DNA from 2 places in the Streptomyces sp. 135 genome. Region 1 is predicted to be linked to the other one. Evidence: riboswitches for the same ligand, from Rfam matches in the RefSeq annotation. Region 1 holds a riboswitch; the other holds the start of a gene.
The links. A riboswitch is a leader RNA that binds a small molecule or an ion and turns the genes downstream of it on or off. The one in region 1 is predicted to bind thiamine pyrophosphate.
Positions count from the first base shown of each region.

Region 2: another riboswitch for thiamine pyrophosphate. It lies ahead of thiC (phosphomethylpyrimidine synthase ThiC); the one in region 1 lies ahead of thiO (glycine oxidase ThiO).

Region 1 is NZ_CP075691.1:2,258,911-2,264,005, forward strand. Features, by position in the region: gene thiE (thiamine phosphate synthase) at 81-740, opposite strand; gene KKZ08_RS10185 (Rv2175c family DNA-binding protein) at 834-1,199, opposite strand; gene KKZ08_RS10190 (FAD-dependent oxidoreductase) at 1,327-2,343, opposite strand; TPP riboswitch at 2,474-2,587, shown strand; gene thiO (glycine oxidase ThiO) at 2,585-3,841, shown strand; gene thiS (sulfur carrier protein ThiS) at 3,838-4,065, shown strand; gene KKZ08_RS10205 (thiazole synthase) at 4,073-4,867, shown strand; gene pknB (Stk1 family PASTA domain-containing Ser/Thr kinase) at 4,961-5,095, shown strand, end outside.
Region 2 is NZ_CP075691.1:4,252,076-4,257,170, forward strand. Features, by position in the region: gene KKZ08_RS19165 (metallophosphoesterase) at 1-770, shown strand, start outside; gene KKZ08_RS19170 (hypothetical protein) at 951-1,847, shown strand; gene thiC (phosphomethylpyrimidine synthase ThiC) at 1,918-3,723, opposite strand; TPP riboswitch at 3,716-3,870, opposite strand; gene KKZ08_RS19180 (YibE/F family protein) at 3,942-5,095, shown strand, end outside.

The DNA.
Region 1 (5,095 bases):
GGATTTCATCCCATTTGCCGGTTTCTTGTCCACGGATCGGACACGGATCGGACACCACCGAGCGAGTGCCGAGCAGGTGCTCAGTCGGCCGTACGCAGCCGCTTCGCGAAATCCGCCGCCGCGGCGCCCGGGTCGTCGGCCTCGCTGATCGCCCGTACGACGACGACGCGGCGCGCGCCCGCTTCGAGCACCTCGTCGAGGTTGCCCGCGTCGATGCCGCCGATGGCGAACCAGGGGCGGTCCGTGCCGAGGGAGGCCGTGTAGCGGACCAGGTCGAGGCCCGGGGCGTGACGCCCCGGCTTGGTGGGGGTGGGCCAGCAGGGGCCGGTGCAGAAGTAGTCCACGCCCTCCTGGACGGCGGCCGCGGCGGCCTCGGACTCGGCGTGCGTGGAGCGGCCGATGAGTACGTCGTCGCTGCCGCCGAGGATGGCGCGGGCCGCGGGGACGGGCAGGTCGCCCTGGCCCAGGTGGAGGACGTCGGCGCCGATGGCGTGCGCGACGTCCGCGCGGTCGTTCACCGCGAGGAGCTTGCCGTGGCGCCGGGCGGCGTCGGCGAAGACCTGGAGGTGCTCCAGCTCCTCGGCCGCCTCCATGCCCTTGTCGCGCAGCTGCACGATGTCGACGCCGCCCGCGAGGACGGCGTCGAGGAAGTCGGGGAGGTCTCCCTGACGCTTGCGGGCATCCACGCACAGGTAGAGCCGGGCGTCGGCGAGCTGGGCGCGCGGGTGGTCGGCGGCCATGGAGAAGTCCCCCCGGTGTCGGTGGGCGTGCGGGCCGCGCGTCGCGCGGCCCGCATCCCGAACGGTGTGTTCAGTCAGACGACGGGCGCCTGCTCAGACGGCGAGCGCCTGGGCGCGGCGCTTCACCTCCGTGCCGCGATTCTCGCTCAGTGCCTGCGCGGGGGTGCCGGGCAGGGTCGGGTCGGGGGTGAAGAGCCACTCGAGCATCTCTTCGTCGGAGAAACCGTCGTCCCTCAGGAGCGTCAAGGTGCCGACGAGGCCCTTGACGACCTTGTCGCCGTCGATGAAGGCGGCCGGCACCTGGAGCGTCCGGTTCTCACCACGGCGTACGGCGATCAGCTGGCCGTCCTTGACCAGCTGGCGTACGCGCGTCACCTCGACGTCGAGCATTTCCGCGATGTCGGGGAGGTGGAGCCAGGCGGGGACGAGAGCATCGGTCTTTGCGTCAATCTCGGTCACCGTCCCAGCGTATCTCTGGCCGGAGGCCTACAGCGGACGGCACCGCGCCCGGCGGTCCGGGGGCGCGTGACCGGGTGCGGGTGCGTGAGGGCTGGGCGCGCAGTTCCCCGCGCCCCTGGCAGGGGCGTTATAGCGCTGCCTTTTTCAGGGGCACCGACGGGTCTGCCGTCAGAGTGGGGTCCAGGCGGGTGCCTGACTCGATCAGTTTGCGGCCCTGGGCCAGGTCCCGGGGGCGGCCCACCGCGAGGACCGCCACCAGGGCGCCGGACCGCAGCCAGCAGACCGACCAGGCCATGCCCGTGGGGTCGCCGCGCCACACCAGCTCGTCCGTCGGCGTGTGATGGCCCGCGTACTGCACGAAGCGGCCGAACTGCTCCGACCAGAAGTACGGCACCGGGTCGTACGCCGCGGGGTCCTCGCCGATGATGTTCGCCGCGACCGTGCGCGGGCCCTGGAGGGCGTTGTCCCAGTGGTGGACGAGCAGTCGTTCGCCGTACCGCCCGGAAGGGAACGAGGCGCAGTCGCCGACCGCGTACACGTCGGGCACCGAGGCGCGCAGGTGGTCGTCGGCCACGACTTCCCCGTGGGCGCCGAGGGCGATGCCGGAGCCGGTCAGCCAGGCGGTCGCATGCACGACCCGGCGCGCGGCCACGTGCTCCACGCAGCACCTCCGGCGCGTCCAGCCCGCGCCCACCACCACGATGTCGTGCTGCGCGGCGAGTACCGGCCGCAGCCGCGCGGCGTCGTCCAGGGTGCGCAGGAGGTGGACGCCGGGAACGCCCTCGGTGCCCGGCAGCCGGATCGGCTCGGCGCCGGTCGCGAGCACCAGGACGTCATAGGCGACCGGGCCCTCGGCCGTGTCCAGCTCATGGTCCGCGGGGCGCACCCCGGTGACCTCGCGGCCCAGGCGGAGCCCGATGCCGAGCGCCTCGAAGTCGATGTCGAAGGCGGAGCCCTCCGCCTTGCCGAGCAGCACCGCCTTGGACAGCGGCGGCCTGTCGTACGGCTGGTGGGGTTCCGCGCCGATCACGGTGACCGGACCGGCGAAACCCCGCTCACGCAGGGCCACGGCGGTCTGCACCCCTGCCATCCCGGCGCCGACGATGACGACGTGCCGCTCGCTCTGCCTCTGCTGCTCGCTCACCCGATCACTGTAGGGCGGCGGACGGCGGCGCCTTCAGAGGCGGGCGGGGAGATCTCTGACACACCGTCACCGCCCATGGCGGCACGGCTCCCCTACTGCCGCGCGGGGCGACGGGCTAGGGTGGCCGGTGCAGAGCACTCGCGGGAGCCCGGACGCACCGGGCTGAGAGGGAGGCTGGGACGGCCTCCGACCGTACGAACCTGATCCGGGTCATGCCGGCGAAGGGAGGGGCTGGACGCCCATGCAGCCACGTACACCACCCCGCACACCATCCTGTGCGCCACCGGCGGAATCGAAGACTCCGACGGACGTCCTCGTCGTGGGGGGCGGCATCATCGGCCTGGTCACGGCCTGGCGGACCGCGCAGCGCGGACTCTCCGTCGCCGTCGTCGACCCCGAGCCTGGCGGCGGGGCCGCGCAGGTGGCGGCCGGCATGCTGGCCGCCGTCACCGAACTGCACCACGGCGAGCAGACGCTGCTCGCACTCAACCTCGAATCCGCGCGGCGCTATCCGGACTTCGCCGCCGAACTGGCCGAGGCGAGCGACCGCGGTGTCGGCGACCTCGGCTACCGCGCGTGCGGCACGCTCGCCGTCGCGCTCGACTCCGACGACCGCGCCCACCTGCGCGAACTGCACGCCCTTCAGTGCCGGTCCGGCCTGGAGTCGCAGTGGCTGAGCGGCCGCGAGTGCCGCCGCCTGGAGCCGATGCTCGCACCGGGCGTGCGGGGCGGGCTACGGGTCGACGGCGACCACCAGGTCGACCCGCGCCGGCTCGCGGCGGCGCTGCTAGTGGCCTGCGAGCGGGCGGGCGTCACCTTCCACCGCGGCTGGGCCGAGCGGCTCTCGGTCGTACGCGACCGGGCCGGGGGAGTCGTCCTCGGGGACGGCACCGAACTGCACGCGGACCAGGTCGTGCTGGCGGCGGGCAGCCTCAGCGGGCGCCTCGCGGGCGTTCCCGACGACGTCCTGCCGCCCGTGCGGCCGGTGAAGGGGCAGGTGCTGCGCCTGACGGTGCCGAAGGCGTACGCGCCGTTCCTGAGCCGCACCGTGCGCGCGGTCGTGCGCGGTGGCGCCCTCTACCTCGTCCCCCGCGAGAACGGCGAACTCGTCGTCGGCGCCACCAGCGAGGAGCTCGGCTGGGACACCACGGTCACCGCGGGCGGCGTCTACGAACTCCTGCGGGACGCCCACGAACTCGTGCCCGGCATCACCGAGCTGCCGTTGACCGAGACCCGCGCGGGCCTGCGCCCCGGCTCCCCCGACAACGCGCCCCTGCTCGGCCCGACGCGGCTGCCCGGGCTCCAGCTGGCCACCGGGCACTACCGCAACGGCGTCCTGCTGACGCCCCTGACGGGCGACGTCATGGCGCACTCCCTGGCCACCGGTGAGCTTCCCGACGAGGCGCGGCCGTTCACCCCGCGCCGCTTCACCGAGCCCTCCCTCGTACCCCCTACGCAGCCACTGCCCACGCAGTCGTTCACGGAGCAACCCGCATGAGTACGCCCGCCTCCAGTACGCCCTTCACCGTTTCCGTCAACGGAGAGGTACGCGACGTGACCTCGGGCACCACGCTCGAAGCCCTCGTCGCCACCCTCACGGCGGCCCACTCCGGTGTCGCCGCCGCCCTCAACGAAACCGTCGTCCCGCGCGCGCGGTGGTCCGGCACCGTGCTCGCCGCCGGTGACCGCGTCGAAGTACTCACCGCAGTCCAGGGAGGCTGATCCGACCATGGCAGACGACCCTTTCGTCATCGGCGGACTCACCCTCTCCTCGCGCCTGATCATGGGCACGGGCGGGGCGCCCAGCCTCGACGTCCTCGAACGCTCCCTCGTCGCGTCCGGCACCGAACTGACCACGGTCGCCATGCGCCGCCTCGACCCCGGCGTGCAGGGCTCGGTGCTCTCCGTCCTGGACCGGCTCGGCATCCGCGTCCTGCCGAACACGGCGGGCTGTTTCACCGCCGGGGAGGCCGTCCTCACGGCCCGTCTCGCACGCGAGGCGCTCGGCACGGATCTCGTGAAGCTGGAGGTGATCGCGGACGAGCGCACGCTGCTCCCGGACCCGATCGAGCTCCTGGACGCCGCCGAGACCCTCGTCGACGACGGCTTCACGGTCCTTCCGTACACGAACGACGACCCGGTGCTCGCGCGCAAGCTCCAGGACGTGGGGTGCGCGGCGATCATGCCGCTCGGCTCCCCCATCGGCTCGGGGCTCGGCATCCGCAACCCGCACAACTTCCAGCTGATCGTCGAGCACGCGCGCGTGCCGGTGATCCTGGACGCGGGCGCGGGCACGGCGTCCGACGCGGTGCTCGCCATGGAGCTGGGGTGCGCGGGTGTGATGCTCGCCTCGGCCGTGACGCGGGCGCAGGAGCCGGTCCTGATGGCGGAGGCCATGCGGCACGGCGTCGAGGCGGGCCGCCTCGCGTACCGGGCCGGGCGGATCCCCCGCCGCCACTTCGCGGAGGCGTCGTCCCCCGCGGAGGGCAAGGCGCGGCTGGATCCGGAGCGGCCGGCGTTCTGAGCGACGGCGGGAACGGTCACAGCTGCGCTGCAGTCCGGCCGCGGGCCCACCGCACCGGCCACGGTGTCGGTGGGGGCTCGTAGACTCCCCTGCGTGGACACGACCCTTCAGGACCCCCTCGTCGGGCAGCTGCTCGACAGCCGTTACCGGATCGAGGGGCGCATCGCGGTCGGCGGGATGGCCACGGTCTACCGGGCCGTGGACACCCGCCTCGACCGCGTGCTCGCG
Region 2 (5,095 bases), 2.0 Mb from region 1:
TCCTCGCGGCCCTCCAGGAACAGGGCCTCATCGACGCCGACGGCAACTGGTCCGCGGGCAACGCGCGCCTGTGGTTCCTCGGCGACTTCACCGACCGCGGGCCCGACGGCATCGGCGTCATCGACCTCGTGATGCGGCTGTCCGCCGAGGCCGCGGCCGCCGGCGGCTACTGCAAGGCGCTCATGGGCAACCACGAGCTGCTCCTGCTCGGCGCCAAGCGCTTCGGCGACACGCCCGTCAACTCCGGCGCGGGCACCGCCACCTTCCAGGCCGCCTGGCTGCTCAACGGCGGCCAGAAGACCGACATGGAGCGCCTGGAGGACCACCACCTCCAGTGGATGGCCCGGCTGGACGCGATGGAGGAGGCCGACGGCCACCTGCTCGTGCACTCCGACACGACCGCCTACCTGGATTACGGCGACTCGATCGAGGCAGTGAACGACACCATCCGCGAGACCCTCACGCGCAACGACGCCGACGAGTGCTGGGACCTCTTCCGCAAGTTCACCAAGCGCTTCGCCTTCCGCGACGAGTCGGGCTCCTCAGCCGTACGCGAGCTGCTGGACATGTACGGCGGCACGCGCATCGTCCACGGCCACAGCCCCATCCCCTACCTCCTGGGTGACGTCGGCTCCGAGGACGAGTCGGACGGCGGCGGACCGGTCATCGAGGGACCGCACGTCTACGCCGACGGCCTGGCCATCGCCATGGACGGCGGAGTGACCATGGCCGGAAAGCTACTGGTCTGCCAACTCCCCCTGGGTATCTGAGCGTTCGCTGGGCAGGCGCCCCCTTACAGGATCACGCCGACCGGGGGTGCCAATTCTGGAAACCCCCTGTCACCGCGTGCCGTCACGGCTCTACCATCGGCTTATCCGTAGCAGGCTCCCCTCCGTTTCTGCCCGACGGCTCGTAGCCATGCGAGCCTTAGCCCTACGGAGCATCGGGGGATGCACATGAACAGCGCTCCACACCTGCTCAATGAGGACCGCCCCGAATACGAGCGGATCCTCGACGAGGCGCTGCGCACCGCACCTGACCGTCCTGAACTCGCCGCAGTGGGCCAGCGGCTCAACACCGAACAACTGCGCACCATGGCCCTGAACGCGACAGCACTGATCACGGCCGCCGCCACGGCCGAGTACGCGCACTACGTGAAGGTTCGCGAGGAGTTGCGCGAACCTCGACCGTCCTCCACCTCGATTCGCGAAGGGAGTGGACACAGCGCCGCGGAGTCGGGCTCCGGCGGCATCGGCCTCGCCACGACGATGGGCGAGGTCGCGGAACCCGCGGCGGCGGCAGGAGCCGGGGCGATCGCCGTGGTGGCGGTCCTCGCCCCCGTCCTCGCCGGGACGGCCGCCGCGATCTTCCTGCTCGTCGGCTACATCCTGAAGATGCTCAACCCCGAGCCCGCCTTCGCGGACACCCTGCTCACCGCGGGATGGCTGTTCGGCGCGCTCACCGCCGGGGGCATCCTGGTCGCCGCGGTCGGTCTGCTCCTGACGGCCCTGCGAAACGGCGCCACATCGCTCCATGCGGGACTCCACGGCGAGCAGTACGAGGAAGTGTCCCGAGCCAGGGAAGCCTGGAGTCAGGCGCTCCTCGAACGGGGCGTCGTGCCGTTCCTCCGGGAGGCCCTGACGGATCCGGGCGCGGCTCCCGCGGCCCGCGCGCCGTCGCACGGGGCCGGAGGAGCCGCGGCGGGCGGCCGCATGCCGCAACTCGGCTACAACCGGCCCGGATTCAGCAGCCCGGACGGCGGCCGGGCGACGGGATCGCGGCCGAGCTTTTCGAGCCCCGACTTCTCCAGCCCGGACTTCGGCGGCCCCGAACACAAGCCCGAGTAGGCAGGGGTGTCCGCAGAGTCGGTCGTCGCGACACTCTGCGGGCACCCCCTACGTGCCTACGTGGTTTCGCTCAGTCGGCGATCGGCAGATAGACCCGGTTGCCGGCGGCGGCGAACTCCTTGGACTTCTGCTCCATGCCCGCCTCGATCTCGCCTTCCGCCAGGTCACCGCCGTGCTGGCGGCGGATGTCCTGGGAGATCTTCATCGAGCAGAACTTCGGCCCGCACATCGAGCAGAAGTGCGCCGTCTTCGCGGGCTCGGCCGGCAGCGTCTCGTCGTGGAACTCCCGCGCCGTGACCGGATCGAGGGCCAGGTTGAACTGGTCCTCCCAGCGGAACTCGAAGCGCGCGTCCGAGAGCGCGTCGTCCCAGTCCTGCGCGCCCGGGTGCCCCTTGGCGAGATCGGCCGCGTGCGCCGCGATCTTGTACGTGATGACGCCGGTCTTCACGTCGTCGCGGTTGGGCAGGCCGAGGTGCTCCTTCGGCGTGACGTAGCAGAGCATGGCCGTGCCCCACCAGCCGATCATCGCGGCGCCGATGCCCGAGGTGATGTGGTCGTAGGCGGGCGCGATGTCCGTGGTCAGCGGGCCGAGCGTGTAGAACGGCGCCTCCTCGCAGATCTCCTGCTGGAGGTCGATGTTCTCCTTGATCTTGTGCATCGGGACGTGACCGGGGCCCTCGATCATCGTCTGCACGTTGTGCCGCTTGGCGATCGTGTTGAGTTCCCCGAGGGTCCGGAGCTCGGCGAACTGCGCCTCGTCGTTGGCGTCCGCGATCGAACCGGGCCGCAGGCCGTCACCGAGCGAGTACGTCACGTCGTACGCCGCGAGGATCTCGCACAGCTCCTCGAAGTGCTCGTAGAGGAAGCTCTCCTTGTGGTGCGCGAGGCACCAGGCGGCCATGATCGAGCCGCCGCGCGAGACGATGCCGGTCTTGCGGCGGGCGGTGAGCGGGACGTACGGCAGGCGCACACCCGCGTGCACCGTCATGTAGTCCACGCCCTGCTCGGCCTGTTCGATGACCGTGTCCTTGTAGATCTCCCAGGTCAGCTCCTCGGCCTTGCCGTCGACCTTCTCCAGGGCCTGGTAGAGGGGCACGGTGCCGATGGGCACGGGGGAGTTGCGCAGGACCCACTCGCGGGTGGTGTGGATGTTGCGGCCGGTGGAGAGGTCCATGACCGTGTCGGCGCCCCACTGGGTCGCCCAGGTCATCTTGTCCACCTCCTCCTCGATGGAGGAGGTGACCGCGGAGTTGCCGATGTTGGCGTTCACCTTCACCAGGAACTTCTTGCCGATGATCATCGGCTCGATCTCCGGGTGGTTGACGTTGGCCGGGATCACGGCGCGGCCCGCGGCGACTTCGGCCCGCACGACCTCGGGGTCCATGTTCTCGCGGATCCCGATGAACTCCATCTCGGGCGTGATCTCACCGCGCCGGGCGTACGCGAGCTGTGTCACCGCCTGGCCCGGGCGGCCGCGGCGCGGCTGGCGGGGGCGGCCGGGGAAGACCGCGTCGAGGTTCTTGAGCCCGCCGCGCGGCGAGGTGTGCTTGATGCCGTCGTCCTCGGGGCGGGGCGGACGGCCCACGTACTCCTCGGTGTCGCCGCGGGCGATGATCCAGTTCTCCCGCAGCGGCGGCAGGCCGCGGCGGACGTCGGTCTCGGCGGACGGGTCGGTGTACGGACCCGATGTGTCGTACAGGGTGACGGCCTTGCCGTTGGTGAGGTGCACCTGGCGGACCGGCACGCGCAGATCGGGGCGTGAACCCTCGATGTACGCCTTGTGCCAGCCGATGGACTTCCCGGCCTCCGCCGCGACAGCGTTCTCAACGTGCTCGTCGCTGCTGGAGGCAGGCGTGCGTGCGTCCGATGTGGTCATGAGACCTACTCCCTACGCCGGCATTACCCGGTAACAGGTTCGGCGGTCGACGCAGCGGATTCCGTACGTTCATGCACGACTCGTGCCGTTTCGTACGGAGGTCAGCGCCCTCTCAGCCCGGTGCTCCGAGCTCCCGCGATTGCAAAGGTGGCTCCACGCTAGCGTCATGTCGGGCGCGCTGAACAGAGGGCCCCTCCCGTTCTTGCGATGATCGGTCCGTGACCACCACACCCCCGCCGCCGCCTCCGCCCTCACAACCGCCCCGCTCCGGCCCGTCCCCCGACGGCTCCGGGCACGGACACGGACACGGCCATACGCACAGCCACGGCCCCGCCGCGCCCGTCTCCCAGCACCTGCGCAAGGTCATCGCGGCGGTGCTGATCCCCTTCGCCACCGCGGTCGTCGTGGGCCTGTTGGTCCTGTGGCCGGGCGGGACGCCGAGCCATGAACGCACCGGCGTCGGCTTCGACCGGCAGACACAGTCGGCGACGGTCGCCAAGGTGCAGGAACTGCCCTGCAAGGACCTCAACCCCTCGCAGCCCCAGCCGAACGGCGACACCTCCACCCCCGAGGGCCAGAGCGCCCAGTCCCGGGCCGAGGGCACCTGCAAGAAGGCGCTGATCGAGGTGACCAGCGGTGACGACAAGGGCCGCACGTTCACCGAGATCATTCAGCCGGACTCGCCCCGGCAACTGCGCAAGGGCCAAGAGGTGGTGGTCGCCTACGAGCCCAAGGCCCCCGAGGGCCTTCAGTATTCGGTCACCGACGTGAACCGCAAGATCCCGATGGCGCTTCTCGCCGGCATCTTCGCGCTCGCCGTCGTGGTGGTGGGGCGGCTGCGCGGTGTGATGGCCCTGGTGGCACTCGCCATCAGCTTCCTGGTGCTGACCTTCTTCATCCTGCCGGCGATCCTCCAGGGGGCGAACCCCCTGGTCGTGGCGGTGATCGGGGCGAGCGCCATCATGCTGGTCGCGCTCTACCTCTGCCATGGCCTCACGGCCCGTACCTCGGTCGCGGTGCTCGGCACCCTCATCTCCCTCCTCCTGATCGGCCTGCTCGGCTCCCTGTTCATCGGCTGGGCCGCGCTGACCGGCAACACGGACGACAACACCGGCCTCATCCACGGCCTGTATCCGTCCATCGACATGAGCGGCCTGCTGCTCGCGGGCGTCATCATCGGCTCGCTCGGCGTCCTGGACGACGTGACGGTCACCCAGACCTCAGCCGTCTGGGAACTGCACCAGGCCAACCCGACCATGGGCTGGCGCGGCCTCTACCGCGCGGGCATCCGCATCGGCCGCGACCACATCGCCTCGGTCGTCAACACCCTCGTCCTGGCCTACGCGGGCGCCGCGCTGCCCCTGCTGCTGCT